DNA from 4 places in the Kitasatospora sp. NPDC088779 genome. Region 4 is predicted to be linked to each of the others. Evidence: riboswitches for the same ligand, from Rfam matches in the RefSeq annotation. Region 4 holds a riboswitch; each other region holds the start of a gene.

Region 1 (7,115 bases), on a different contig from region 4:
CACTGTCTGTTGCTTGGCTCAACTGCTTCGCCCCAACTGTCCAGAGGGGTGGTGCGGTACGTACCGGTCATACCCTTCGCGGGGCGACCGGACGCCGCGTATCCGCCTGAGACCTTACCGCCTTCCGCACGCCGGCCGGGGCTCGGGAGTCACTCATGGTAAGCCATCGCGACGCAGGGTGGCAGGGGTTCGGGCGGTCCGTTCAGTGACCGCCGGCGGCGGCGGCGAGCGCCTCGCCGGTGAGCCGGTAGACGGTCCAGTCGTCCATCGGCACCGCGCCGAGGGACTTGTAGAAGTCGATCGAGGGCGTGTTCCAGTCGAGCACCGACCACTCCACCCGCGCGTAGCCGCGCTCGACGGCGATCCGCGCCAGTTCCAGCAGCAGCGCCTTGCCGTGGCCGCCACCGCGGGACAGCGGGCGGACGTACAGGTCCTCCAGGTAGATCCCGTGGGTGCCGCGCCAGGTCGAGAAGTTGAGGAACCAGACCGCGAAGCCGACCGGCTCGCCGGTGGCGTCGTCCTCGGCGATCAGGGCGAACAGCGCGGGGTTGGCGCCGAAGAGGGCGTCACGCAGCTGCTCCTCGGTGGCCACGGCCTCCTGCGGGGCCTTCTCGTACTCCGCGAGCTCGCGGATCAGGGCGAGGATGACGGGAACGTCGGTCACGACGGCGGTGCGGATCATGCCGCGAGCCTACTGCGCGTCCCCGCCCCCGGCCCAGGCCCGGATCGGGGCCCGGGCCGGGGGCGGGCGGGTCAGCGGGCGGGGACGCTGCGCAGGTAGTCGGCCAGCGCGGTGATCGCGGCCGGGTTGCGCGGGCTCTCCACCAGGTCGACGTAGTCCAGGACGAAGATCCGGTCGCTCCTGACCGCCGAGACGCCGGCCAGCGGCGGGAAGGACTTCAGGAAGGCGCGCTTGGCGTCGGCGCCGGTCTCGCCGTAGTTGTTGATCAGGATCACCTCGGGGTCGCGCTGGACCACGCTCTCCCAGCCGACGGTGACCCAGGTGTCCGCGAGGTCGCCCATCACGTTGGTCCCGCCGGCCTTGGCGATGATCTCGTCGGCCGCGGCGAACTTCCCGGCGGTGTACGGCTTGTCCTGCCCGCTGTCGTACAGGAACACGGACGGCCGGCGCTCGGGCTGCGGGGCGGCGGCGACCTTCGCCTTGAAATCGGCGACCAGCTTGTCCGCCCGGTCGCGGACGTCGAAGATCTCGCCGAGGTTGGCCAGGTCGGTGTAGAGCGCGTCCAGCGGGGACATCACGCCGCGCTCGGTGCCCTTGCCGCTGCGGCAGGACTCGCTGAGCACGTACGAGGGGATGCCGAGGTCCTTGAGCGCCTGCGGGGTGAAGCCGCGGCCCTCGTCGAAGCCGTAGTGCCAGCCGGCGAAGACCAGGTCGGCCTTGGCGCCCAGCACGATCTCCTTGGTGATCTCCTTCTTGGAGAGCCACACGGTCTGCTGGTAGCCGTCCTTCCAGGCGACCTGGTCGACCCGGCCCTTGTCGTCGGGCATCACGTAGCCGGCCATCCGGTCGGCCAGGCCGAGGGCGAGCATCAGCTCGGTGATGCCGACGTCGTTGGTCACCGTCCGGGCGGGCTTCTGCGGGAAGGTGAGCTTGGTGCCGCAGTTCTCCACGGTCACCGGGTAGTGGGCGGAGGCGGCGGTGGCGTCGCCGCTCGGGGCGATCTCGGCGCCGCAGGCGGTGAGCCCGAGGGTGAGCAGGGCGGTGATGGCAACGGCCTTGGTGCGCACGGGGGTTCCTTCGGGGGGTGGGTCAGATCCGGTCGAAGAGCAGTTGGACGGCGCCGGTCACCGGGTGCCGGACGGGGGTGGCCCGGACGCCGAACACCTCGGCCAGCAGGGCGGGTCGGAGCACCTCGGCGGGCGGCCCCGAGGCGACGATCCGGCCGGCCCGCAGCACGTACAGCAGGTCGCAGTGGCCGGCCGCCAGGTTGAGGTCGTGCAGCGCGGTGAGCACCGTCGGGCCGGCCTCCCGGACCAGCGCCAGCACGTCCAACTGGTGGCCGATGTCCAGGTGGTTGGTGGGCTCGTCCAGCACCAGCAGCCGGGGCTCCTGGACCAGCGCGCGGGCGATCAGCACCCGCTGCTTCTCGCCGCCGGACAGGCTCAGGAAGCCCCGCCCGGCCAACTGTTCGGCGCCGACCTTGCGCAGCGCCTCCGTGCAGCGCGCGTGGTCGTCCGCACCCGGGCCGCCCAGCCCGCGCCGGTGCGGCAACCGGCCCATGGCGACCACCTCGGCCACCGTGAAGTCGAACTCGGCGGAGTGCTCCTGGGGGAGTGCGGCCACCCGCCGGGCGGCCTCGCGCGCGGTCAGCGCGTGCAGGTCCGCGCCGTCCAGCCGGACGGCCCCGGCGGCCGGCCGCAGCGCCCGGTAGACGCAGCGCAGCAGCGTCGACTTGCCGCTGCCGTTGGGCCCGACCAGTCCGACCACCTGCCCGGCGGCGGCGTCCAGGGCGACGTCGTGGACCAGCCGGGCGCCGGCCAGCTCGACCGAGACGGAGTCCAGGGCGAGATCCATCAGCGGCCTCCGAAGGAATAGCCGCGACGGCGCATCAGCAGCAGGAAACAGGGCACCCCGAGCACCGCGGTGACCACCCCGACCGGCAGTTCGGCGGGCGCCAGCAGGGTGCGCGAGACGATGTCCACCCAGACCAGCAGCAGCGCCCCGGCGAGCGGCGCGACCAGCAGCACCCGGCGGTGCCCGGCGCCGACCAGCATCCGGGCCAGGTGCGGCACCATCAGCCCGACGAAGCCGATCGCCCCGCTGACGGCCACCACCGTGCCGGTGACGGCGGCGGTCACCACGAACAGCTCGCGGCGCAGCCGGTCCGGGTCCACGCCCAGCGAGGCGGCCGTCTCGTCGCCCATGGCGAGCGCGTCCAGCCGGCCGGCGGCGCAGGCCAGGTACGCCAGGCCGGCCAGCACGGTGGCGGCGGCGATCGGCACCGAGCCCCAGGTGGCGCCGCCGAGGCTGCCGAGCAGCCACATCATGGCGTCCCGGGCGGCCTCGCCTCGGGCGGCCGCGAAGACCATCAGCGCGGTGACGGCGGAGAAGCCGTAGGAGAGCGCGGTGCCGGTGAGCACCAGCCGCAGCGGGGTGAGCCCGTAGGCCGTGCGCGCCGCGAGGTAGACCAGCACCATGGCGACCAGCGCGGAGCCGAACGCGGAGGCCGAGATCGCCCACACCCCGAGCGAGGCGAAGGCGCCGAGCAGCAGCACGGCGTTGGCGCCGACGGCCGCGCCGGAGGAGATGCCGAGCACGAACGGGTCGGCCAGCGCGTTGCGCACCAGGGCCTGGACGGCGACCCCGGTGGCGGCCAGCCCGGCGCCGACCACCGAGGCCAGCACGGCGCGCGGCAGCCGGATCTCCCAGACGATCGCGTAGGCGGCGGCCTCGTCCGCCTCCAGCCGTCCGCCCGTCAGCCCGGCGGCCAGCAGCCGCATGGCGCGGGGCAGGCCGATCCCGGAGGCGCCCAGCGCCACGCCGCAGAGCAGCGAGAGCAGCAGGGCGGCGGCCAGGCCGACGGCGAGCGGGAGGGCGGGTATTCGGCGGGCGGGCGGGCTCGTTGCGCCACTGCCCGCGGCTGCGGTGCTGCTCACGGTGCGCCTTGCCTCGGGCCGCGGGTGCGCGGGGGCGGCACCGGTCGGGCGCGGGCCCGGGCGCCATCCCCTCGCAGTCCACGGCGAGTTGTCGGGAGTTCAGCGGCCGGGGGCGATCGGGCTGGCGCGGCCCCGGGGCCGTGCTCACCGTTGCGGGTCAGCGCCGGATTCACACCGGACTTCCCCCTCGGACGCCCTGGCAGCATAACAGCCACTCAGGCTAGGCAACCCTTACCGGGCTCGGATGGGGCGTGAACGCACGACCGCCCCCGTCCGGGCTCGCGGACGGGGGCGGTCGGGTGGCGACGCGTCAGGCTCAGGCCTGCTTGGTCTCCCAGAAGATCTTGTCGACCTCGGCGATCAGGTCCAGCAGGGCCTGGCCGGTGGCGGGGTCGGTGGACGCCTTGGCGGCCGAGGCGGCCTTCAGGGTGTCGTTGATCAGCTGGTGCAGCTGCGGGTACTTCTCGAAGTGCGGGGCCTTGAAGTAGTCGCTCCACAGCACCGAGATGTGGTGCTTGACGGCCTCGGCACGCTGCTCCTTGATGATCAGGGCGCGGGTGCGGAAAGCCGGGTCCTCGTTGGCCTGGTACTTCTCCTGGGTGCCCTTGACCGACTCGGCCTCGATCCGGGCCTGCGCCGGGTCGTACACGCCGCAGGGCAGGTCACAGTGGGCGTGGGCGGTGGCGCGCGGTGCAAACAGACGAGAGAACATGGGAGTCCTTCCTTAGATCGTCTTCCCGCGCCCGAGATTACCCTTCCGCACCCGGGGTTTCGCGATCGGGCGGTGGGCCTAGGGCAAAAGGCGGACCCGGAACCGGGGTAATCCGGACATCGAACGGATCGAACGGGGTGACGGTCCGTACGGCAGACTGGGACCGGGCGGTCCGGGAGGAGGAGTCGTGGCGCGGAGCACGGAACCGGCGGACGCGGAACCGATGGGCACGGAACCCCGGGGCCGGGGCCGGGGCGGCGGCGCGGTGCCGTTCGGGCTGGTCGACGTGGCGGGCCCGTCGATGGTCCCGACCCTGCGCGAGGGCGACCAGTTGCTGGTGCGCTACGGCGCGCCGATCCGGCCCGGCGCGGTGGTGCTCTTCCGGCACCCCTTCCAGCAGGACCTGCTGGTGGTGAAGCGGGCCGCCGAGCGGCGTCCGAGGGGCTGGTGGCTGCTGTCCGACAACCGGCCGGTGGACAGCGACAGCCGCAGCTACGGCCCGGTCCCGGACGAGCTGGTGCTCGGCCGGGTGCTGCTGCGGCTGCGCCCGCGCCCGGCCTGGCTGGCGCCGGGGCGGCGGCTGGAGCGGCTGCTGCTGGGCACCCGGCTGGCCCGGGTGCCGGGTCTGGCCCGCCGCCTGGGCGTCTGGGCGGACGAGCTCTGACCCCCTGGGCCCGGCCCGGACAGGACCTAGCCGGCGGCGCCGAGTGCCGCGGCCTCGGCCTCCTGGCGCTTGCGGGCCCGGTACGCGGCGACGTTGGCGCGGGTCGCGCAGCGGTCCGAGCAGTAGCGGCGGGAGCGGTTGGTCGAGGTGTCCAGGTAGGCGTTGCGGCAGGGCGCGGCCTGGCAGATGCCGAGCCGGTCGGCGCCCAGCTCGGTCAGGTGGACGGCCAGGCCCATGCAGGCGACCGCGCTGAAGTGCGCGGTGGCGGTGGGCGAGTTGTCGGCCAGGTGCAGGTGCCAGCGCGGCCGGCCGGCGTCGTCCAGGTAGTCGTGCCCGGAGACCAGCGGGCTGACCGGGTACTCCATCAGCAGGCTGTTCAGCAGGTCGACGCCCCGGATCTCGTCGCCCTCGGCGGCGGCCTCGAAGACCCCGCGCAGCCTGGTCCGCACCGCCCGCAGCCGGGGCAGGTCGGACTCGTCGGCCTGTGCGGCGGCCCGTGAGGAGTCGGAGAACAGGCCGCGCACCGCGTCCACGGACGTCAGCGTGTCGGTGCCGCGCCCGGGCTCCTCGGTGTTCACCAGCCGAACGGCGAGATCGGCGTACGAGGCGAGCTCCACGGAGGTCCTTCCAGAAGGTCGGTAACGGGCTGATTGCGTCCAGCCTATTACCTGGGTGGGGAAAACGTCGGCGCCCGGCAGGAGCAGCCTGCCGGGCGCCGGTCGGTACGGTTCTACAGCACCTTGGAGAGGAAGGCGCGGGTGCGCTCGTGCCGGGGGTCGGTGAGCACCTCGCGGGGGTTGCCGGACTCGACCACCACGCCGCCGTCCATGAACACCAGCGCGTCGCCGACCTCGCGGGCGAAGCCCATCTCGTGGGTGACGACCACCATGGTCATGCCCTCCTCGGCGAGGCCGCGCATGACGTCGAGGACGTCGCCGACCAGTTCGGGGTCGAGCGCCGAGGTGGGCTCGTCGAACAGCATCAGCTTGGGCTTCATGGCCAGCGCGCGGGCGATCGCGACGCGCTGCTGCTGGCCGCCGGAGAGCTGGGAGGGGTAGTTCTTCGCCTTGTCGGCGAGGCCGACCCGCTCCAGCAGGACCATCGCCCGCTCCCGGGCGGCGGCCTTGCTCTCGCCCTTGACCTGGACCGGGGCCTCCATGACGTTCTCGACGGCCGTCATGTGCGGGAACAGGTTGAAGCGCTGGAAGACCATGCCGATGTCGCGCCGCTTGACGGCGACCTCGCGGTCCTTGAGCTCGTAGAGCTTGTCGCCCTTCTGCTGGTAGCCGACCAGTTCGCCGTCCACCCAGAGGCGTCCGCCGTTGATCTTCTCCAGGTGGTTGATGCACCGCAGGAAGGTCGACTTGCCGGAGCCGGAGGGGCCGATCAGGCAGAACACCTCGCCCTGCTTGACCTCCAGGTCGATGCCCTTGAGCACGTGCACGGAGCCGTAGGACTTGTGGACGCCCTCGGCGCGCACCATCGGCTGTCCGGTGGCGGCGGCCGGGGTCTTGCTCAGGTCGGTCATACGTGACCACCTCCCTCGAGCCCCGGGACGACGTCGGCGCCGGTCTTCGGGGCGGGCTTCCCGGCGAACAGGCCCCGCAGCCGCTGCAACGGGGTGGGCGGGAGGGTCCGGTTGGAGCCGCGGGCGTAGTAGCGCTCGATGTAGTACTGGCCGATGGTCAGCAGCGAGGTGAAGAACAGGTACCAGAGGCTGACCACGATCAGCAGCGGGATGTTCTGGTAGTTCCGGGAGTAGATGACCTGACCGGCCCGGAAGATCTCCTCCAGGGAGATCACGCTGACCAGCGAGGTGGTCTTGAGCATCGAGATGGTCTCGTTGCCGGTCGGCGGGATGATCACCCGCATGGCCTGGGGCAGGACGATCCGGCGCATGGTCTGGAACCGGCTCATGCCGAGCGCGTGGGCGGCCTCGGTCTGGCCCTCGTCCACCGACTGGATGCCGCCGCGGACGATCTCCGCCATGTAGGCGGCCTCGTTGAGGCCGAGGCCCAGCAGGGCGGCGACGAAGGTCGGGATCAGGACGTTGGTGTCCGCGGACCAGAACTCCGGCCCCCACGGGACGCCGATCGACAGCTTGGCCCAGATCAGGCCGAG
Region 2 (7,115 bases), on a different contig from region 4:
CCCGGTCTGCTCGCCATCTTCGGCGCCGCGTACCTCATGGTCAGCCGGATCGAGTACCCCAAGCCCCAGGGGCTGCTGGCCACCGCCACGCTGTGCTGGATCGTCGTCTCGATCGGCTGCCTCGCGGCCTGGGCGACCGGCCTGCCCGGCGGCGACGCCCTGATGCACGTCGGTGCCTTCGCCCAGATCACGCTCGCCGCGATGGCCCCGCTGCTGGTCATCCGGCGCAAGGTCGGACAGAAGGTCGGCGACGTCCGCGCCAGGCGGGCGGAGTCCCGCCTCGGCTGAGTCGTTCCCGTACGCGAGAGGGGCCCGGATCCAGTCGGATCCGGGCCCCTCTTCGTCGTGCCCGCTCTTCTCCTCGTCGCGCTCGTTCTTCGACGGGCGCTGCTACGCGCCGCCGGTGTGCACGCTGAACGCCGAGCGGCGGGCCGCCCGCGCCACGCCCGGATCCGGGTGCACGCCCGAGACCGCCGTCAGCACCGAGGCCGCCCGCGGGTGCCCCGACTGCCGGGCCCGGGCGAACAACCGCACCGGATCGCCCGCCGCGGCGCCCTCGACGTGGCCCACCAGCAGCTCCGTCTCGCCGTGGTCCAGCACCGCCGCAGCCGTGTCCACCCACAGCCAGGCCGCGTCCTCCGCCCCCAGCACGTCCGCGGGCGAAACGCCCTCGTCCGAGCGTTCCGCCAGCCACAACAGCGCGTACGGGCGCAGCACCGGCTCGTCCACCGATGCCCGCACCGCCTGCTCGGCCGGGCCGCCGGCCACCCGCAGCGCCTCGAAGGCCAGCCCGCGCACCAGCGCGTCGTCCCCCTGCGCCGCGTCCAGCAGCTCCGCCACCGCCCGATCGGCCGGACGGGCCGCCACCCAGGCGCGGAACTCGGCCCGCGCCGGGCCCGGCGAGTAGTCCGCGCAGGCGTTCAGCAGCTCGAAGGCGCTCTGCTCGATGTGCCCGGCCGCGGTCTGCGCGACCGTGCAGATCTCCTCCAGCTTCGCCCGCACCGCCCAGTGGCCCAGCGGCGACAGCTCGGCGGCCTCGTCCCTGCGGACCACGGCCCCGACGGCCGCCAGGCCGTCCAGCATCCAGTCCAGGACCGCGGCCACGTCCGCCGGCGACGGCGGGGTGTCGATCTGCGGCTCCCGGCACGTGCCGCGGACCGCCGAGACCGCCGAGGCGGCGTGCGGCACGGGCGACAGGCCCGAACCGTCCGTGCCACCCACCCGGCGCTCGTCCAGCCCCCGGCGCAGCAGCTCCAGCAGTTCGCCGTCCGACACCGGACCGGCCACCAGGTGCAGGAACGACAGCAGCTGCGGCGCCTGGTCCACCGCCTGGCCGGCCAGCACCGCGAACACGCCCCGCAGGGCGGCGGGCGGCACCGGGGCGAGCAGCGTCCAGGCGTCGAACAGCGCCGACCAGCCGCGGACGACCGCCTCGTCGTCGTGCTCCCAGGCGTGCAGGCGCCAACCCGGGACCGCACCGCCGTCCCTGGCCTCCACCAGGCCGACCAGCAGCGCCTGCCCCCACGCCTTGGCGGCGGCGCCGACCGTCATGGCCAGCGCCCGACCCGCCGCACGGGCGTCATCGGGCAGCAGCTCGCCCCGCTTGTCGACCTCTTCCAGGTCCCCCGCCCAGCGGGCGATCCGGACGGCGTCCACCAGCATCCGGCGGGCCAGCGGCGCCAGCTCGGCCGGCGCGGGGAAGCCCTCCGGTACGGGAACCCTCCCCCGACCGGGCGCCGCAGCGGGCCCTCGTCGGCGGGGTACCCCGGCCCCGCCCGGCTTGCCAGCGGCGGGCCGGTGGGCCGTACCGGGGAGACGGGTCACCGTCGCACCAGTACCGATCGTCGGAGGGAGCGGGGCATCACGGTCGCGCGGATTCCGAGACGTCACGTCGAGCAGTCTTCCCCTTGTACCGGCCTTCTGTCACATCCGGTTGGCTGTACGGACGGGCGGCCGTCGACGGCACCTCCCCAAGATCGGGCAACAATCGGGCAACAGAGGCAAACCGCCTGGCCGGAAACAGGTGGCGGGGTCATGCCATCACGGCTCAACCCTTGCGGCGACGGTCGCGCTACCCGCCCGACCGGTCACACTCCGTGGCCGACAGGTGAGGTCCGGGTTCCGTACGGAGGCCCCGCGGGTGTGACTTCTCACGCGGGGGGGCTGGGTTCAGAGAAGGGGGGTGAGCCAGCGGCGGAGGAGTTCGGTGTAGTGGGTGGGGGCGGAGTTCCAGAGGGTGGCGTGGTCGGCGCCCGGGAAAGGGCGGAGGCTGACCACACCGGGGCGGGCGGCGGCGAGGCGCTCGGCGGCGCGGAAGGGGGCGACCTGGTCGTCGGGGCTGTGCAGGAGGAGGGTGGGGACGCGCAGGTCGGCGCCCTCGGCGATGCGGCCGAAGTCGGCGAGGTCGACGCCGGTGCGGCCCTCGGCGGCGAGGGCGCCGAGCTCGGCGGCGGCGCCGGTGTAGCCGGCCCGGGCGGCGCCGCGGCGGGCGGTGGCGGGCAGGTCGAGGACCGGCGAGTCCAGGACGAGGCCGCTGATGGCATGGGCCCAGGCGGAGCGGGAGGCCGTCTGGAGGGCCATGGTGGCGCCGAGGGACCAGCCGTACAGGATGACCCGGCCGGCGCCGCTGTCGAGGGCGAGCCGTACCGCCGACTCGACGTCGCGCCACTCGGTCTCGCCGAAGTGGCCGAGCCCGTCCGGCGAGGCCGGGGCGCCCTGGTCGCCGCGGTAGGTGACGGCGAGGGCGGGCAGGGCGAGGCGGTCGAGGACGGGGAGGACCGGGAGGGTCTGCTGCCGGTCGGCGCCGGGGCCGTGGACGAGGATCACCCAGGTGCCGCGTTTGCCGGCGAGGCGCCAGGCGGGGAGGGCGCCGAGTTCGCCGTCGGCGGCGGTGTCGGTGAAGGGGAGGCCGAGCGCCTCGGTGGGGTCGCCGAGGTGGACGCGGGGGGTGAAGCGGACCTCGGTGCCGGGGGTGAGGGTGCCCCGGTCCGCGCGGACGAGGCGGCGGGTGACGCCGTTCTCGTCGCTGTGCAGGACCTCCTCGACGACGGCGTGGCCGTGGTCGTCCCATTCCACGGCCCAGCGGCCGGGGCGAAGGCTCTCGGGGCGGCGGTTGAAGGTGATCCGGCCCGCGGCGAGGCTCCGCACCAGGACGGGGCCGGACTCCCGGGCGGCGCTCGCCGGGTGGACCAGCCGTTCGGAGGCCCGGCGGCCGATCACCAGGACGGCGGCCCCGGCGGCCCCGGCGCCGACGACGGCGGCCGCCACGACGGCCGCGGTTCCCCAACGCATATCGCTCCCCGCTCTGCTGGTCTTGGACCGGACGGTGTCCGGGCGGTGTCCGGGCACCAGTTCACCGGGGGGCCGCGCGGGCGGCCACCGGGCTGGGCCGTCCGGGGCACGGCGGGGCCTCGGGCTGGGCGGGCGTCAGGCAGGGCGGGGCGGGGCGGGCGGATCGGAGGTGGCGACGGGGCTCCGAGGTGTGACCAACCCCTCCGTGACCTCGGTTGACTCCCGGTTCGGCCGCGTGATGGGATCCTGGGGCCAAACGGAGGCATGCAGAGGAAGCCGGTGCGAGTCCGGCGCGGTCCCGCCACTGTCACCGGGGAGCACGCTCGGAACATTGCCACGGCGGACCGTCAGAAGCCGCTGGAAGGCCCGGGGGTGTGTCCGACCCGGAAGCCAGGAGACTCTCGCCCCCGGTACGTCGATCCAGGGCGCGGACCCTGAGTGAGGACACGCACGCGATGCAGGCTGCCCCGCCCCGCCGGACCCCACGCGGCCTTCCGCCGAACCCGCCGTGCGCCCGCTGACCCGCGCCGCCGCGTTCGCGCTCGGCGCCGCCGCGGGCTTCGCCGCGGACGCCCGCTTCGCCGACCCCCGGCGCGGCCACCCGGTGGCCGTCTTCGGCGGTGCGGCGACCCGGCTGGAGCGGCGGGTGTGGCAGGACGACCGGGTGGCCGGCGCCGGGTACACGGCGCTGTGCGTCGGCGCGGTCGCGGCCGGCGCGGTGGCCCTGGACCGTACGGTGGGCCGGCGTCCGCTGGGCCGGGCCGCGCTGGCGGCCGCCGCGACCTGGACGGTGCTGGGCGGCACCTCGCTGACCCGGGAGGCGCGCACCATCGGCCGGTCGCTGGCCACGGGCGACCTGGCGGCCGCGCGGGAGCGGCTGCCGCACCTGTGCGGGCGGGACCCGAGCGCGCTGGACGGGCCTCAGATCGCCCGCGCGGTGGTCGAGTCGGTGGCCGAGAACACGGCGGACGCCGTGGTGAACGCGCTGGTCTGGGGCACGCTGGCGGGCACCCCGGGGCTGCTGGCGTTCCGCGCGGTGAACACGCTGGACGCGATGGTCGGCCACCGCTCGCCGCGGTACGCCCGGTTCGGCTGGGCCTCGGCCCGGCTGGACGACGTGGCGGGCTGGCCGGGCGCCCGGCTGACGGCTCTGCTCACGGTGGCCGCCGCGCCGCAGCCGAAAACGGCCTGGCGGGTCTGGCGGCGGGACGGTTCGGCGCACCCGAGCCCGAACGCGGGCCAGGCGGAGGCGGCCTTCGCGGGCGCGGTGGGCGTCCGGCTGGGCGGGACCCTCCAGTACGGGGAGCGGGTGGAACACCGGCCGGTGCTGGGCGCGGAGTTGCGGCCGGTGACGGCGGACGACATCGAGCGGGCCTGCGTGCTCTCCCGGCGGGTGGGCGCGCTGGCCCTGGGTACGACGGTCGCGGGGCACGTCGCGCTGCGCTTGCTGACGACACGGTGGAGGGGAAGGGCATGAGCAACGCACTGCTGGTCGCGGGGACGACCTCGGACGCGGGCAAGAGTGTGGTGACCGCGGGCATCTGCCGCTGGCTGGCCCGGCAGGGGGTGCGGGTCGCGCCGTTCAAGGCGCAGAACATGTCGCTGAACTCCTTCGTCACCGCCGACGGCGCCGAGATCGGCCGGGCGCAGGCGATGCAGGCGCAGGCGGCCCGGGTGGAGCCGGAGGCGGCGATGAACCCGGTGCTGCTGAAGCCGGGGGCGGACGGCCGCAGCCAGGTGGTGCTGCTGGGCCGGCCGGTCGCCGAGGTGGGCGCGCTGGACTACCGCGAACGCAAGCCCGTCCTGCTGGAACGGTCGCTGGAGTGCCTGGCGGATATGCGCCGCCGCTACGAGGTGGTGGTCTGCGAGGGCGCCGGTTCGCCCGCCGAGATCAACCTGCGGGACCGGGACATCGCCAACATGGGCCTGGCGACGGCCGCCGGGCTGCCGGTGGTGGTGGTCGGGGACATCGACCGCGGCGGCGTCTTCGCGGCGATGTACGGGACGCTGGCACTGCTGTCGGCGGAGGACCAGCGGCACGTGGCGGGCTGGTTCGTCAACAAGTTCCGCGGCGACGCGCGGCTGCTGGCGCCCGGCCTGGACATGCTGCACGGGCTGACCGGCCGTCCGGTGCTGGGCACCCTGCCGATGCTGCCGGGCCTGTGGCTGGACGCCGAGGACTCGCTGGACCTGTCCACGGTGGTGGACCGGGTGGACGGCCGCGGCCCGCTCGGGGCGGACGTGCTGCGGGTGGCCGTGGTGCGCTTCCCCCGGCTGTCGAACTTCACCGACCTGGACGCGCTGGCGCAGGAGCCCGGTGTGCTGGTGCGCTGGGTGACCCGGCCGGAGGAACTGGCCGACGCCGACCTGGTGGTGCTGCCCGGCACCCGGGCCACCGTGGCCGACCTGGCCTGGCTGCGCGAACGCGGCCTGGAGCCGGCGCTGAAGGCGCGGGCGGCGGCCGGGCTGCCGGTCCTCGGGGTGTGCGGCGGCTACCAGATGCTGGCGCGCGGGATCGAGGACGAGGTGGAGTCCGGGGCCGGCTCGGTCGAGGGCCTGGGCCTGCTGCCGACGCACGTGCGGTTCGGCGCCGAGAAGGTGCTGGCGCGGCCGGCCGGCACGGCGTACGGGCAGCGGGTCGAGGGGTACGAGATCCACCACGGAGTGGTGGCCGTGGAGGGGGGCGAGCCGTTCTTCTCCGATGACGACGGGCACGGCCTGGACGGCTGCCGGGTCGGCCCGGTGTGGGGCACCACCTGGCACGGCGCGCTGGAGAACGACGGCTTCCGCCGTGAACTCCTGCGCGAGGTCGCCGCGTTGGCGGGCCGGGCGTTCGTGCCGGCGCCGGACACCTCGTTCGCCGAGGCGCGCGAGGCCCGGCTGGACCGGCTGGGCGACCTGATCGAGGAACACGCGGACACCGACGCGCTGTGGAAGCTGATCGAGGGCGGGGTGCCGGCGGCCGGATCGCTGCCGTTCCTGGCGCCCGGGGCACCTGGGGAGTATGCATGAGTGACGTCCGCTATCCGTTCACCGCGATCGTCGGCATGCCCGACCTGCGGCTCGGACTGCTGCTCAACGCGGTCTCGCCGGCCGTGGGCGGCGTGCTGGTGCGCGGCGAGAAGGGCACCGCGAAGTCGACCATGGTGCGCGCGCTGGCCGGCCTGTTGCCGACCCTCGCGGCCGTCGACGGCTGCCGGTTCGCCTGCGACCCGGCCGCTCCGGACCCGCAGTGCCCGGACGGGCCGCACGACCGCCCTTCGGCGTCCGAACGCCCCGCCCAGCTGGTCGAGTTGCCGGTCGGCGTGGCCGAGGACCGGATCGTCGGCTCGCTCGACCTGGAACGGGCGCTCGCCGAGGGCGTCAAGGCGTACGAGCCGGGGCTGCTCGCCAAGGCGCACCGCGGCGTGCTCTACATCGACGAGGTGAACCTGCTCCAGGACCACGTCGTGGACCTGCTGCTGGACGCCGCCGCGATGGGCCGCTCGTACGTCGAGCGCGAGGGCGTGTCGGTGCGGCACGCCGCCCGCTTCCTGCTGGTCGGCACGATGAACCCGGAGGAGGGCGAGCTCCGGCCGCAGCTGCTCGACCGGTTCGGCCTGACCGTCGAGATCGCCGCCACCCGGGACCCGGCCGAGCGCGCCGAGGTGGTCCGCCGCCGGCTCGGCTACGACGCCGACCCGGCCGGCTTCGCCGCGCGGTTCGCCGCGGACGAGCAGGCGCTCGCCGAACGCATCACCGCCGCACGGGAGTTGCTGCCCGAGGTGGAGCTGACGGATGTCGCACTGCGCCAGATCACCGCCGTGTGCGCCGCGTTCGAGGTG
Region 3 (7,115 bases), on a different contig from region 4:
AACATGGTCGGCGCCTTCCACCCGCCGGTGGGCGTGCTGGCCGACCTCGACACCCTGGCGACCGTGCCCAAGCACGACTACGTCTCCGGCCTCGCCGAGGTCATCAAGTGCGGCTTCATCGCCGACCCGGCCATCCTCGACCTGATCGAGGCCGACCCGGAGGGCGCCAAGACCCCGGACGGCACGCACACCGTCGAGCTGATCCGCCGCGCCATCCAGGTCAAGGCCGACGTGGTCTCCGGGGACCTCAAGGAGTCCGGCCGGCGCGAGATCCTCAACTACGGCCACACCCTCGGCCACGCCATCGAGCGCAACGAGCGCTACAAGTGGCGGCACGGCGCCGCGATCTCCATCGGCATGGTCTTCGCCGCCGAACTCGGCCGCCTGGCGGGCCGGTTGGACGACGAGACGGCCGACCGGCACCGCACCGTGCTGGCCTCCGTCGGCCTGCCGCTGCGCTACCAGGCGGACGCCTGGCCGAAGCTGCTGGACGCCATGAAGATCGACAAGAAGTCGCGCGGCGACCTGATCCGCTTCATCGTCCTGGACGGCCTCGGCAAGACCTCCGTCCTGGAGGGCCCCGACCCGTCCCTGCTGGTCGCCGCCTACGCGGAGGTCTCGGCGTGACCAGGGTCATGGTGCTCAACGGCCCCAACCTCGGGCGGCTCGGCAGCCGCGAGCCGGACGTCTACGGCGCCACCTCCTACGCCGGGCTGGTCGAGCGCTGCACCGCGCTCGGCAAGGAGTTCGGCTTCGAGGTCGAGGTGCACGAGACCAACTCCGAGCAGCAGATGGTGGAGTGGCTGCACGAGGCGGCCGACGGCAAGGTGCCCGTGGTGATCAACCCGGGCGCGTTCACGCACTACTCGTACGCGATGCGGGACGCCGCCTCGCAGCGCACCGCGCCGCTGATCGAGGTGCACATCTCCAACCCGTACGCCCGGGAGACCTTCCGGCACACCTCGGTGATCGCCGCGGTGGCCTCCGGCACCATCGCGGGGTTCGGGCTCGGCTCGTACGAGCTGGCCCTGCGCGCCCTGGCCGAGCAACTCACCACGCGCTGACGCCTGGTCAGCGGCCCGGCGGCGGACTGTGCCCGCCGCCGGGCCGCCGTGTAGTCTCCCCGCTGAGAGGTGTCGGGAGGTGACCGTGACGCAGTACGCCGGGGGTGGGCAGGTCCCGCCGCGTCCCGTCGCTCCGCCGGGGCCGCAGCCGTCGGGGGCCGCCGCGCCGCCGCCGGTGCCGCCCGCTCCGGCTCCTGTTCCCGCCGCCGCGCCGCCGGTTCCGGCCGCTCCGGTGCCGCCCGCTCCTGTTGCCGCGCCCGCCCCGGCCGCACCCGCGCCCGGCGCGCCGGTCCCCGTCGGGTCCACCGGGCACTTCGTGCTGCCCTCCGGCACGCCCGTGCAACTCCCCGCCCACCCGCCGCAGCGGCACGCGCCCACCAGTCCGATTGCCGTCCTGCTGATCGGCCCGGCCGGGGCCGGCAAGACCACCGTCGCCCGGTACTGGGCCGAGCGCCGGCCCAGCCCGACCGCGCACATCAGCCTGGACGACGTCCGCGAGTGGGTGCAGTCCGGCTTCGCCAACCCGCAGTCCGGCTGGAACAACGCCTCCGAGGCGCAGTACCGGCTGGCCCGCCGCACCTGCGGCTTCGCCTGCCGCAACTACCTCGCCAACGGCATCTCCTGCATCATCGACGACGCCGTCTTCCCGGACCGCCCGGCCATCGGCCTCGGCGGCTGGAAGCGGCACATCGGCCCCGGCATGATCCCGGTCGTGCTGCTGCCCAGCCTGGACTCCGTGCTGCACCGCAACGCCCGGCGCGGCGGCACCCGGCGGCTCGGTGACGAGGAGGTGGCGCGGATCCACGGCCGGATGGCCGGCTGGTACAACTCCGGGCTGCCGATCATCGACAACTCGTACCTGGACGTGGCCGGCACCGCCGCCGAGCTGGACCGCGTCATCCTGGCCCGGCTGATGGGCATGCCGGTGCGCTGACCTGCGACGATCCGGCGGTGTCGGTGCCGGCTGCGATGATGTGCGGGTCCTGTCGAACCACCCCGGGGGAGCTGACGCCCGTGCCGGAAGGCCACATCATCCACCGCCTCGCCGCCGAGAACCGGAAGGCCTTCGGCGGCCGCCCGGTCGAGGTGTCCAGCCCGCAGGGCCGGTTCGCCGACGAGGCCAAGGCCATCGACGGGCAGCTGCTCACCGCGGCCGAAGCCGTCGGCAAGCACCTGTTCCTCGGCTTCGAGGAGGGCGCCTGGGTGCACGTCCACCTCGGCCTCTACGGCGGCTTCGCCTTCGGTACCGGGCCCGCGCCCGAGCCGGTCGGCCTGGTCCGGCTGCGGCTGGCCAACGACGACGGCTACGCGGACCTGCGCGGCCCCAACACCTGCGCGCTGGTCACCGGCGCGGAGAAGGACGCCGTCGCCGCCCGGCTGGGCCCCGACCCGCTGCGCGCCGACGCCGACCCGCAGGCCGCCTGGCGCCGGATATCGGCCAGCCGGACGACCGTCGCCGCGCTGCTGATGGACCAGAAGGTGCTGGCCGGGGTGGGCAACGTCTACCGGGCCGAGGTGCTGTTCCGCCACGGGATCAACCCGCACCGCGCCGGCCGCGACCTCACCCGGGGCGAGTGGGACGCGATCTGGGCCGACCTGGTCGCCCTGATGCACGAGGGCGTCGGCGCGGGCCGGATCGACACCGTCCGTCCCGAGCACACCCCCGAGGCGATGGGCCGCCCGCCGCGCGTCGACGACCACGGCGGCGAGGTGTACGTCTACCGGCGGGCCGCGATGCCCTGCCTGGTCTGTGGCACCGAGGTCCGGACGGAGCAGCACGCCGCGCGCAACCTCTTCTGGTGCCCCGCCTGCCAGGCGGCCTGACCGCGTTCGAGGGTTGCTCCGGCCGGGCCCCGGCGCGTCCTCCGGAGGAGCCGGTCAGACGACGGCCGCGCTGGGCTCGTGGTGTTCGGCGGCGGCGCACGCGTCGAGGAGGGGGCGCAGGGCCTCGTCCACGAGCCGGTAGCGCACGATCCGCCCGTCCTTGTCCCCGGTGACCACGCCCGCGGTGCGGAGCAGCCGCAGGGCCTGGGACACGGCGGGGTCGCGCATGCCGGTGGCGACGGCGAGGTCGGAGACGGCGAGCGGGCCGGCCCGGTGGAGGGCGAGCAGGAGGGCGAGCCGCCCGGGGTCGGCGAGCAGGGAGAACCGCTCGGCCCAGGTGCGGACGTGCGCGGGGTCGCCGATCGCGGCGATGGCCTCGCAGACCCGGTGTCCGTCGATGGTGCGGTGGCCCGCGCGGTCGGCCGGTACGAGATGCATGCGCACATTGTTGCAGGAGGGGGCCTGTGATCCTGGACACCTGCGCAGGTGCGCAGCCTTGCAAGGGTGGGTCCTGGCCCCTACGGTGTTCCCCGCCGTGGTGCTCGGGAAGACCGGTGACGGATCCTCAGGGGTCCCAGTCCGGAGCGGCCCTCGCCACTGTGATCGGGCCATCGTGATCGTCGACGATGGAGAGACGTCCGTACCCACGACGCCACTGGGAGCCTCGCGCACCTGGGAAGGCGGGTACGGGACCCCCGTAAGCCAGGAGACCGGCCACGGCATCTCACGAAGTGTTTCCACGAGGTGCTGGAGCGTGACCCGAATGACCCTGCCCGAAACCGCCGCCGCCGAGGCGCCGGCGACACCGTCCGTGCTGCCCACGTTCCGCTGGAAGCGCGAGGACACCGTCCGCACGGCCGGGTTGATGGGGGTGATCCTGGCCATGCACGTGGTGGCCTTCGGGACGCTCGTCTTCCTGGTCGCGCCCCACAACTACGCGGTCGGCACCCAGGTCTTCGGGGTGGGCCTCGGGATCACCGCGTACACCCTCGGCATGCGGCACGCCTTCGACGCCGACCACATCGCGGTGATCGACAACACCACCCGCAAGCTGATGGCGGACGGCAAGCGGCCGGTCTCGGTCGGCTTCTGGTTCGCCCTCGGGCACTCCTCGATGGTGGTGCTGATGGCCGCCCTGGTGGCGGGCGGCGCGCAGCTGGCCAGCACGCTGATGGACGACGACTCGGCCACCCACAAGTGGCTCGGGATGGTCGGCACGACGGCCTCCGGCGCGTTCCTCTACCTGATCGGCGCGCTCAACCTGGCCGCGCTGCTCGGCATACTCAAGGTGTTCCGGGCGATGCGGGCCGGGTCGTACGACGAGGCGCAGCTGGAGGAGCACCTCAACTCGCGCGGCTTCATGGCCCGGGTGCTGAACCGGGCGACCCGGTCGATCACCCGGCCCGGGCAGATGTTCCCGGTGGGCATGGTGCTGGGGCTGGGCTTCGACACCGCGACCGAGGTCACCCTGATGGTGATGGCCGGGTCGGGCGCGGCGGCCGGGCTGCCCTGGTACGCGATCGTCTGCCTGCCGCTGCTGTTCGCGGCCGGGATGAGCCTGTTCGACACCCTGGACGGGACGTTCATGAACTTCGCGTACCAGTGGGCCTTCGCGAACCCGGTCCGGAAGGTGTACTACAACCTGACGATCACTGGGCTGTCGATCGCGGTGGCCTTCGTCATCGGCACCATCGAACTGGTCGGCGTGCTGCACGAGAAGCTCGATCTGACCGACCCGGTCACCGGCTGGATCGCGGGCATCTCGCTGGACAACGTCGGCTACGCGATCGCCGGGCTGTTCGTGGTGGTCTGGGCCGCGGCGATCGCCTACTGGAAGCTGGCCCGGGTGGAGAAGCGCTGGGTGGCCGCCGAGTAGCGACGGCTGCGATCAGCGACGGCAGCGATCAGCGACGGCGCCTCCCCCGGGATCCCGGGGGAGGCGCCGTTTCGTCGCTGCGGGCCGGTGCCGGTCGTCGGGCGGGCGGGGTTCAGCGCTCTTCGCGGAAGTCGACGTGCCGGCGCGCGACCGGGTCGTACTTGCGCAGGACCATCCGGTCCGGGTCGTTGCGGCGGTTCTTGCGGGTCACGTACGTGTAGCCGGTGCCGGCGGTGGAGCGGAGCTTGATGACGGGGCGCAGTTCGCTGCGGGCCATGGGTGTCCTCCCGGGTTGGCGGGGTGTTCGGGGCTGGGGCGAAACCGTACACCGAAATGGAAGTCATTTTCATCTGGTGTAACGTGGGCTCCGTCCCGCCCATTCCCGGACGCCAGGGAGCACCCATGTCCGCCCACTGCCAACTCACCGGCCGCCAACCCGGATTCGGCAACGCGATCTCGCACTCGCACCGCCGCACCCGCCGCCGCTTCGACCCCAACATCCAGCACAAGCGCTACTGGCTGCCCGGTGAGGGCCGGTACGTCCGGCTCGCCCTCAGCGCCAAGGGCATCCGCACCATCGACACGATCGGCATCGAGGCCGCCGTCGCCCGCATCCGCGCCCGAGGGGGGAAGGTCTGATGGCCAAGCAGAGCAAGATCGCCAAGAACGAGCAGCGCCGCGCCGTCGTGTCCCGGTACGCCGAGCGCCGCGCCGAGCTCAAGCGGATCACCGCCCACCCCGGCACCGCCCCCGCCGAACGCGCGGACGCCCAGGCCGAACTCGCCCGCCAGCCCCGCGACGCCAGCGCCACCCGGATCCGCAACCGCGACGCCGTCGACGGCCGCCCCCGTGGCTACCTGCGCGCCTTCGGCCTCTCCCGGGTCAACCTCCGCGTCCACGCCCACGCCGGCCACCTGCCCGGCGTCCGCAAGGCCAGCTGGTGAGCGGCGTGGACGGGATCAAACTGCCCGTGGTGGTCGTCGCCGGACTGCACGCCGACGAACGCCGCGCCGCCGTCCGGGAGTTGGCGGCGGCAGCGGTGGACGCGGTGGTCCTCCACCATGACCTGCGGGAGGCCTCGCAGGGCGTCGTCCGCCGTGAACTGCGCGACGCGGGAGGCGGGTTCGACGTCGCCGACGTCCCGCTGGTGAACGACTGCCCCTGCTGCGCCCTGCGCGAGGACCTGCTGCCGCGACTGCTGCGGATCGCCGACGAAGGCCGGTACGGGCTCGCGATCGTCGAACTGTGGGGCGGTAGCGACCCGCACCCGGCCGTCGAGGTGATCGCCGGGGGAGAGGCGGACGGCCGCCACCTGGAGGACGCCGTCGAACTCGCGGGCGTGGTCACGGCCGTCGACCCGGACCGGCTGATCGGCGAACTCTCCGTCTCCGACGACCTGGTGGAGCACGGCGAGCACACCGCCGTCCAGGACCAGCGGACCCGCGCGGAGGCGCTCGCCCACCAGGTCGAGTACGCCACCACCCTCGCCGTCCCGCGGGCGACGGCGCACGCGCCCGGGCTCGCGTTGCTCCGCCAGCTCCACCCCACCGCCCGGGTCGTCCGGCTCGGCACCGGGGCGCTCACCCGGGCCGCCCTCGGCGGCTTCGACGTCGCCGCCGCCCGCGACCGGGTCAACCCGGCGATCGCGCTGCTCCCGCAGGAGAGAGACGAGGCCGGCGTCACCACGCTGGTCTGGGAGCGCCGACGCCCGCTGCACCCCGAGCGGCTGCACCGGGCGCTGGAACTGCTCGTCCCCGCCGCCCAGCGCAGCCGCGGCCGCTTCTGGCTGGCCAACCGGCCCGACCTGATGCTCGCCTGGGACGCCGCCGGGGCCAACCTCGCCGTCGAGGAGTGCGGCCCCTGGCTCACCTCCCTGCCCGACGCCGCCTGGGAGCTCTACCCGCCCGCCCGCCGGGCCGCCGCCGCCCTCGACTGGCACCCTCTGCACGGCGACCGGGTGCAGCAGCTCAGCTTCACCGCGGAGGGCCTCGACGTCGACGGCGTCACCGGGCTGCTCGACTCCTGTCTGCTCACCGACGCCGAACTCGCGGCGGGCGAACCCGGCTGGAAGGCCCTGCCGGACGCCTTCCGGGACCTGCTCGACCCCGTTCACTGAGGAGCCGTCACTGTGCGTAAGCGACCGAACCCGCCCAAGGCCCGGCCGAACCCGTTGTTCACGGCCGGCATCGAGTACATCGACTACAAGGACACCGACCTGCTGCGGCGCTTCGTCTCCGACCGCGGCAAGATCCGGAGCCGCCGCGTCACCCGGCTCACCGTCCAGCAGCAGCGCGCCGTGGCCAGGGCCGTCAAGAACGCCCGCGAGATGGCCCTCCTCCCGTACGCCGCCG
Region 4 (7,115 bases):
ACGTCGAGGGCACCGAGGGGCGGCCGGGCTTCTCGCCGGACAGCGTTCGCGCCCACAACTCCAGCCCCGGCGGGCAGCCCGCCGACCCCGGTCAGGGCACCACGGGCGGCTCCGGCGATTCCAGCGTCTCCGGCGGCGGGTCGACGGGTGCCACGGGTACGACCGGCGGCAGCGGCAGCGGCAGCGGCAGCGGCACCGGTTCGAGCGACGGAACCGGCGGAACCGGCGGAACCGGCGGAACCGGCGGAACCGGCGGTACCGGAAACGCAAGCGGAACCGGCAGCACCGGCAGCACCGGCAGCACCGGCACCGCCGGTGGCACCGGATCGGGCCGGGCCCCGGCCCCCGCCAAGCCCCCGGCGGGCGGAGCCCGTCCGCCCGCGCCCGCCACCACCCCGGGGCCCGGCGCCGCCGCCACCCCCGAGGACGGCATCACTCCGCCCGGAGCGCCCGAGCCGACGCCCGTGCCCGCCACACCGGTGCCGGTCGAGCCGTCCACCGCGCCGCTGACGGACACCCCGAGCGATCAGCCGACCCCGCAGACGGTCGAGGCCGCGGCCGCGCCGACGTCGACCTCCGCCGTGCCCGGCGGCGTGGTGGACGCCAATCCGGTGGCCGACGCCCCGCACGACTCCGGGTCGATGGCCCCCGCCGTCATCGCGACCGCCCTCGTGGGGGCGCTGGGCGCGGCCACCGTGGTCGTCGCGCGACGGCGCCGCCGCCGGGCCGAGTGATCCGGTGACCATGCCCGACAAACCCGACGCCGGCCCCCCGAAGCCCACCCCGAAGCCGAAGCCCACCCCCGGACGGGACGCCGGGAGCCGGCGCAGCCCCCGGAACCTGCACCCGCTGGCCTGGTGGACCTGGGCGCTCGCCCTGGCGACGGCGGCCAGCCGCACCACCAACCCGCTGCTGCTCCTGCTCGTCCTCGCCGTGCTCGGCTACGTGGTCACCGCCCGCCGGACCGAGGCCCCGTGGGCGCGCGGGTTCACCTACTACCTGTGGCTGGCTCTGACCGTGGTGGCGATCCGGGTGGTGTTCCGGTGCGTCTTCGCCACCGGCATCACCCCGCACGACCACCTGCTCTTCTCGCTCCCGCACCTGCCCACCCCCGCCTGGTACGCGGGCATCCAGATCGGCGGGCCGGTCTCCCTGGAGGCGACCCTCTCCGCCGCCTTCGACGGGCTGCGCCTGGCCTGCCTGATCTGCTGCATCGGCGCCGCCAACACCCTCGCCAACCCCAAGCGCGCCCTGCGCGTCCTGCCCGGCGCCCTGTACGAGCTGGGCGTCGCCGTGACGGTGTCGCTCAGCGTCGCCCCGCAGCTGGTGCAAAGCGTCCAACGCGTCGCCCGGGCAAGGCGGTTGCGCGCCGGGCAGCGGAAGGGCATCCGCGCGCTGCGCGGCATCGTCGTCCCGGTGCTGGAGGACGCGCTGGAGCGTTCGCTGCACCTGGCCGCCGCGATGGACTCGCGCGGCTACGGTCGTTCCGGCACCGCGACCCGCCGCTCCCGCCGCATCACCGGCACCCTGATGCTGCTCGGCATGTGCGGCCTGTGCGCCGGGGTGTACGGGCTCCTGGACGGAACCGCCCCCGCTGCCCTGGGACTTCCCGCCTTCCTCGCGGGCGCCCTGCTCTGCGTGGCGGGGCTGGTCCTCGGCGGCCGGCGCGTACGGCGCACCACCTACCGGCCGGACCGCTGGCGGGCCGCCGAGTGGGGCGTCGCGGGCTGCGGGGTGACCGCCGCCGTCCTGCTGTTCGCCACCGTCGGCTACGCCGCCACCGATCTCAACCCCTCGCTCTACCCGCTCAGTTGGCCGAGCCTGCCGCTCGTCCCGGTGCTCGCCCTGCTGCTGGCCGGCGCCGCCGGGGTCATCGCGCCTCCGCCCGGACGTACCCCGGAGCCCGGACGTACCCCGGAGCCCGCCGCCGGGACCCGCCGCACCGGCGCCGACCGCACGACCCCCGAGGTGAGCACGTGATCCGATTCGACCAGGTCGGCGTGGTGTACGACGGCGAGACCGCCCCCGTCCTGCGCGACGTCGACCTGCACATCCCGGAGGGCGAGCTCTGCCTGGTGGTCGGCCGCACCGGCGTCGGCAAGTCGACCCTGCTCGGCGCCGTCAACGGCCTCGTGCCGCACTTCACCGGCGGCACCCTGCGCGGCCGGGTGACCGTGGACGGCCGGGACACCGCGCACCACCCCCCTCGCGAACTGGCCGACGTGGTCGGCGTGGTGGGGCAGGACCCGCTGGCCGGCTTCACCACCGACACGGTGGAGGAGGAACTGGCCTACGTCATGGAGCAGTTGGCCGTCCCGCCGGCGGTGATGCGCAAGCGCGTCGAGGAGACCCTCGACCTGCTCGGCCTCGCCGACCTGCGCCACCGCGCCCTGCACGAGCTCTCCGGCGGCCAGCAGCAGCGCGTCGCCATCGGCTCGGTGCTCACCGCGCACCCCCGCGTCCTGGTCCTGGACGAACCGACCTCGGCGCTCGACCCGACGGCCGCCGAGGAGGTGCTCGCCGCCATCACCCGCCTGGTCCACGACCTCGGCGTCACCGTCCTGCTCGCCGAACACCGCCTGGAGCGGGTCGTCCAGTACGCCGACCGCGTCGCCTACCTGCCCGGCGACGGCACGGTCGTGCACGGGCCGCCCGCCGAGGTCTTCCGGCACACCGCGGTCGCGCCGCCCGTCGTCGACCTCGGGCGGCTGGCCGGGTGGCGGCCGCTGCCGCTCTCCGTCCGGGACGCCCGGCGCGCCGCCGCCCCGCTGCGGGAGCGGCTGAACGACGTGCCCGTTCCTCCGCCGCGCCGGGCAGCGGTGGCGGGGGAGCGGGTGCTGGACGCCCGAGGGGTGGTCGTCCGGTACGGGCAGGTGACCGCCGTCCGGGAGATCGGGCTGGGTCTGCGGGCCGGCGAGGTCACGGCGCTGATGGGGCGCAACGGCTCGGGCAAGTCCTCGCTCCTGTGGGCCCTCCAGGGCTCAGGCCCGCGACAGGGTGGCAGCGTGCAGGTCCTCGGAGCCGACAGCGGGCCGGCCATGGACCCCAAGCGGCTCTCCGCGACCAGGGCCCGACAGCTCGTCGGGCTCGTCCCGCAGACCCCGACCGACCTGCTGTACCTGGAGACGGTCGCCCAGGAACTCGCCCAGAGCGACCTGGAGGCCCACCGCGCAGCCGGCCCGACCGTCGCCGGCCCGACCGCGAGGCAGATCCTCGACCGGCTCGCCCCCGGGATCCCCGACGGCACCCACCCCCGGGACCTCTCCGAGGGCCAGAAGCTGGCCCTGGTCCTGGCGATCCAACTGGCCGCCGCGCCACGGGTGGTGCTGCTGGACGAACCCACCCGAGGGCTCGACTACCACGGGAAGGAAGCGCTCACCGGCATCGTGGACGCCCTCGCCGCCGAAGGCCGTACGGTCGTCGTCTCCACCCACGACGTCGAGTTCGTCGCCGCCGCCGCCGACCGGGTGGTGGTGATGGCCGAGGGCGAGATCGTCGCCGACGGCCCCACCGCCGAGGTCATCGTCGCCTCGCCCACCTTCGCCCCCCAGACCGCCAAGATCCTCGCCCCGCTGCCCTACCTGACCACCCGACAGGTCGCCGCCGCCCTCGCGCCCGCGCAGGCCGCCCGGTGAGCGCCGTCCGGATCCCCGGCCGGGCCCGCGTCGTCGCGGCCCTGGCCGCCTTCATCGGCCTGGTCGCCTTCACCTGGCCGTTCGTCGTCGCCCCCGGAAAGTTCGGCTCCTCCTACGCCCCGCCGCTGATCTTCGGCGCCCTGCTGGCCCTGGTGCTCGCCGTCGTCATCGCGGAGATCGCGGCCGGCGGCATCGACGCCAAGGCCCTCGCCATGCTCGGCGTCCTGTCCGCCGTCAACGCCGGGCTGCGCCCGCTCGGCGCCGGCACCGCAGGAGTGGAGACGGTCTTCTTCGTCCTCGTCCTGGCCGGCCGGGTCTTCGGCCCGGGCTTCGGCTTCACCCTCGGCTGCACCTCGCTGTTCGCCTCCGCGCTGCTCACCGGCGGCGTCGGCCCCTGGATGCCGTACCAGATGTTCGGCTGCGCGTTCGTCGGCATGCTCGCCGGGCTCCTGCCGAGAACCCGGCGGCGGCGCTGGGAGGTCCCGATGCTGGCCGCGTACGGGGCGTTCTCCGGGTACCTCTTCGGCTTCCTCCTCAACCTCTCCTTCTGGCCGTTCTCCACCGACCCGAACAGTTCCATCGCCTACCTGCCGGGGCTGCCCTTCACCGAGCAGTGGCACCGCTACCTGCTCTTCGACCTCGCCACCTCGCTCGGCTGGGACACCGGTCGTGCCGTCACCACCTTCACCGCCGTGCTCGTCGTCGGCCCGGCCGTCCTCACCGTCTTCCGCCGCGCGGCCCGCCGCGCCAACTTCGAGCCCATGGTGCGCTTCGAGGCCCCGGACGGTCGACGAGTCACCGCGAACGACACCGCGAACGGCTCCGCCATCGGCTCCGCGAGCGGCGAGGGAGTCTCACCATGCGGACGGCTTCCGTGAATTCCGCGTCGGCCCCGGCGGTTTGCCCCTAAGCTGGCGACGCAGCTGGTTCGTCCTGCCCGCCAGGCAGGACGTCGCAAGAGGGAACCCGGTGGGAATCCGGGACTGCCCCGCAGCGGTGAGTGGGAACGACCGCCGTCATACGCACTGGACCCGGGACGGGTCTGGGAAGCGATGGCCAGTAGGTACCGGACGCCAACAGGCCCGGTGCGCCCACGAGTCCGAAGACCTGCCCGTTGCCCGCCCGCGGACCGTTCCGCGTGCGGATATCCCGGTGACCTCGTGGGCGGGTCGGCGACCATACCAGGCGGGTCCGGCACGCGCATCGACGTGAGCCGCCGCCCGGTTCGTCATCCCTTCGCGCTCTCGTCCCGTCCCCGGGTACTTGAGGAGCCAGACTCGCGAAGGAGAGTCCCTTGACCACGAAGTCCGCAGCCGCGGCAACCAGGGCCACCGTGTACGGCTACCCCCGGCAGGGCCAGGGCCGGGAGCTGAAGAAGGCCATCGAGGGCTACTGGAAGGGCACGGTCACCGCCGACGCCCTGCGGGAGGCGGCGGTCGGCCTGCGCCGGGAGAACTGGGCGCAGCTCGCCCAGGCCGGGGCCTCGGAAGTGCCCACCGGCGACTTCTCGCTCTACGACCACGTACTGGACACCACGGTCGCCGTCGGCGCGATCCCGGCCCGCCACCGGGCGGCCGTCGAGGCGGACGCGCTGGACGGCTACTTCGCCATGGCGCGCGGCACCCAGGAGGTCGCGCCGCTGGAGATGACCAAGTGGTTCGACACCAACTACCACTACCTGGTGCCCGAACTCGGCCCGGACACCGTCTTCACCGCGAACCCGGCCAAGGCCGTCGGGGAGTTCCGGGAGGCGCTGGCGCTCGGCCACACCGCACGCCCCGTGCTGGTCGGCCCCCTCACCTACCTGCTGCTCGCCAAGCCCGCCCCCGGCGTCGCCGAGGACTTCCAGCCGATCACCCTGCTGGACCGGCTGCTGCCCGTCTACGCGCAGCTGCTGGCGGACCTGAAGGCGGCCGGCGCCGAGTGGGTGCAGCTGGACGAGCCCGCGCTGGTGCAGGACCGCACCCCGGCCGAGCTGAACGCCGCCGCCCGCGCCTACCGTGAGCTGGGCGGCCTGGCGGACCGTCCGAAGCTGCTGGTCGCGAGCTACTTCGACCGCCTGGGTGAGGCCCTGCCGGTGCTGGCCAAGGCCCCGGTCGAGGGCCTGGCGCTGGACTTCACGGGGCCCGCCGCGGCGAACCTGGACGACCTGGCCGCCGTCGGCGGGCTGCCCGGCAAGCGGCTGGTCGCCGGGGTGGTCGACGGGCGCAACATCTGGATCAACGACCTGGAGAAGTCGCTGGCCACCCTGGCGACCCTGCTGGGCCTCGCCGAGCGGGTCGACGTCGCGCCGTCCTGCTCCCTCCTGCACGTGCCGTTGGACGCCGCCGCCGAACGCGACGTCGACCCGCAGATCCTGCGCTGGCTCGCCTTCGCCAAGCAGAAGGCCAGGGAGGTGGCGCTGCTGGCCCGGGGCCTGCGCGAGGGCACGGGGGCGATCGCCGCCGACCTGGCCGCCAACCGCGCCGACCTCGCCTCGCGCGCCAACTCGCCGATCACCCACGACCCGGCGGTGCGCGCCCGTACCGCCGCCGTCACCGCCGACGACGCCCGCCGCGCCCAGGCCTACCCGCAGCGGGCCGAGGCCCAGCGCGCCCGGCTCGGCCTGCCACTGCTGCCGACCACCACCATCGGCTCGTTCCCGCAGACCTCCGAACTGCGGGTCGCGCGGGCCGATCTCACGGCGGGCCGGATCGACGCCCCGGCCTACCGCGAGCGCATCGAGGCGGAGGTCCGGGAGGTCATCGCCTTCCAGGAGAAGGCCGGACTGGACGTCCTGGTGCACGGCGAGCCCGAGCGCAACGACATGGTCCAGTACTTCGCCGAACAGCTCACCGGCTACCTCGCCACCCGGCACGGCTGGGTGCAGTCCTACGGCACCCGGTACGTGCGCCCGCCGGTCCTGGCCGGGGACATCTCCCGCCCGCACCCGATGACCGTCGACTGGTTCGGCTACGCGCAGGGCCTGACCGACCGCCCGGTCAAGGGCATGCTCACCGGCCCCGTCACGATGCTCGCCTGGTCCTTCGTCCGCGACGACCAGCCGCTCGGCGACACCGCCCGCCAGGTCGCCCTCGCCCTGCGCGACGAGGTCACCGACCTGGAGGCCGCCGGCGCGGCCGTCGTCCAGGTCGACGAGCCGGCCCTGCGCGAGACCCTGCCGCTGCGCGCCGCCGACCGCCCGGCGTACCTGGCGTGGGCGACCGAGTCCTTCCGCCTCGCCACCTCCGGGGTGCGGGCCGACACCCAGGTCCACACCCACATGTGCTACGCCGAGTTCGGCGCGATCATGACGGCGATCGACGAACTCGACGCGGACGTCATCTCGCTGGAGGCCACCCGCTCGCACATGGAGGTCGCCGGCGAACTCGCCGGGGCCGGCTACCCGCGCGAGGTCGGCCCGGGCGTCTGGGACATCCACTCCCCGCGCGTCCCGAGCACCGACGAGGCCATCGCCCTGCTGCGCGCGGGCCTCGCGGC

The links. A riboswitch is a leader RNA that binds a small molecule or an ion and turns the genes downstream of it on or off. The one in region 4 is predicted to bind cobalamin.
Region 1: another riboswitch for cobalamin. It lies ahead of AB0P03_RS11840 (iron ABC transporter permease); the one in region 4 lies ahead of metE (5-methyltetrahydropteroyltriglutamate--homocysteine S-methyltransferase).
Region 2: another riboswitch for cobalamin. It lies ahead of AB0P03_RS05885 (cobalamin biosynthesis protein); the one in region 4 lies ahead of metE (5-methyltetrahydropteroyltriglutamate--homocysteine S-methyltransferase).
Region 3: another riboswitch for cobalamin. It lies ahead of AB0P03_RS00995 (HoxN/HupN/NixA family nickel/cobalt transporter); the one in region 4 lies ahead of metE (5-methyltetrahydropteroyltriglutamate--homocysteine S-methyltransferase).

The regions. Positions count from the first base shown of each region.
Region 1 covers NZ_JBFBHW010000010.1:74,137-81,251, forward strand. Annotated here, with positions in the region: gene AB0P03_RS11825 (GNAT family N-acetyltransferase) at 203-682, opposite strand; gene AB0P03_RS11830 (ABC transporter substrate-binding protein) at 754-1,749, opposite strand; gene AB0P03_RS11835 (ABC transporter ATP-binding protein) at 1,772-2,536, opposite strand; gene AB0P03_RS11840 (iron ABC transporter permease) at 2,536-3,618, opposite strand; cobalamin riboswitch at 3,708-3,846, opposite strand; gene sodN (superoxide dismutase, Ni) at 3,935-4,330, opposite strand; gene sodX (nickel-type superoxide dismutase maturation protease) at 4,554-4,994, shown strand; gene AB0P03_RS11855 (CGNR zinc finger domain-containing protein) at 5,021-5,611, opposite strand; gene AB0P03_RS11860 (amino acid ABC transporter ATP-binding protein) at 5,725-6,522, opposite strand; gene AB0P03_RS11865 (amino acid ABC transporter permease) at 6,519-7,115, opposite strand, start outside.
Region 2 covers NZ_JBFBHW010000005.1:55,820-62,934, forward strand. Annotated here, with positions in the region: gene AB0P03_RS05870 (CDP-alcohol phosphatidyltransferase family protein) at 1-288, shown strand, start outside; gene AB0P03_RS05875 (hypothetical protein) at 391-1,824, opposite strand; gene AB0P03_RS05880 (alpha/beta hydrolase) at 2,170-3,291, opposite strand; cobalamin riboswitch at 3,560-3,692, shown strand; gene AB0P03_RS05885 (cobalamin biosynthesis protein) at 3,800-4,768, shown strand; gene AB0P03_RS05890 (cobyric acid synthase) at 4,765-6,303, shown strand; gene AB0P03_RS05895 (putative cobaltochelatase) at 6,300-7,115, shown strand, end outside.
Region 3 covers NZ_JBFBHW010000001.1:207,440-214,554, forward strand. Annotated here, with positions in the region: gene aroB (3-dehydroquinate synthase) at 1-627, shown strand, start outside; gene aroQ (type II 3-dehydroquinate dehydratase) at 636-1,064, shown strand; gene AB0P03_RS00980 (AAA family ATPase) at 1,144-1,998, shown strand; gene AB0P03_RS00985 (DNA-formamidopyrimidine glycosylase family protein) at 2,079-2,888, shown strand; gene AB0P03_RS00990 (metalloregulator ArsR/SmtB family transcription factor) at 2,943-3,326, opposite strand; cobalamin riboswitch at 3,408-3,622, shown strand; gene AB0P03_RS00995 (HoxN/HupN/NixA family nickel/cobalt transporter) at 3,652-4,764, shown strand; gene rpmG (50S ribosomal protein L33) at 4,877-5,041, opposite strand; gene rpmB (50S ribosomal protein L28) at 5,167-5,403, shown strand; gene rpsN (30S ribosomal protein S14) at 5,403-5,708, shown strand; gene AB0P03_RS01015 (GTP-binding protein) at 5,705-6,880, shown strand; gene rpsR (30S ribosomal protein S18) at 6,893-7,115, shown strand, end outside.
Region 4 covers NZ_JBFBHW010000019.1:142,480-149,594, forward strand. Annotated here, with positions in the region: partial or broken gene AB0P03_RS20250 (hypothetical protein) at 1-80, shown strand, start outside; gene AB0P03_RS20255 (CbiQ family ECF transporter T component) at 745-1,980, shown strand; gene AB0P03_RS20260 (ATP-binding cassette domain-containing protein) at 1,977-3,635, shown strand; gene AB0P03_RS20265 (ECF transporter S component) at 3,632-4,513, shown strand; cobalamin riboswitch at 4,543-4,765, shown strand; gene metE (5-methyltetrahydropteroyltriglutamate--homocysteine S-methyltransferase) at 4,930-7,115, shown strand, end outside.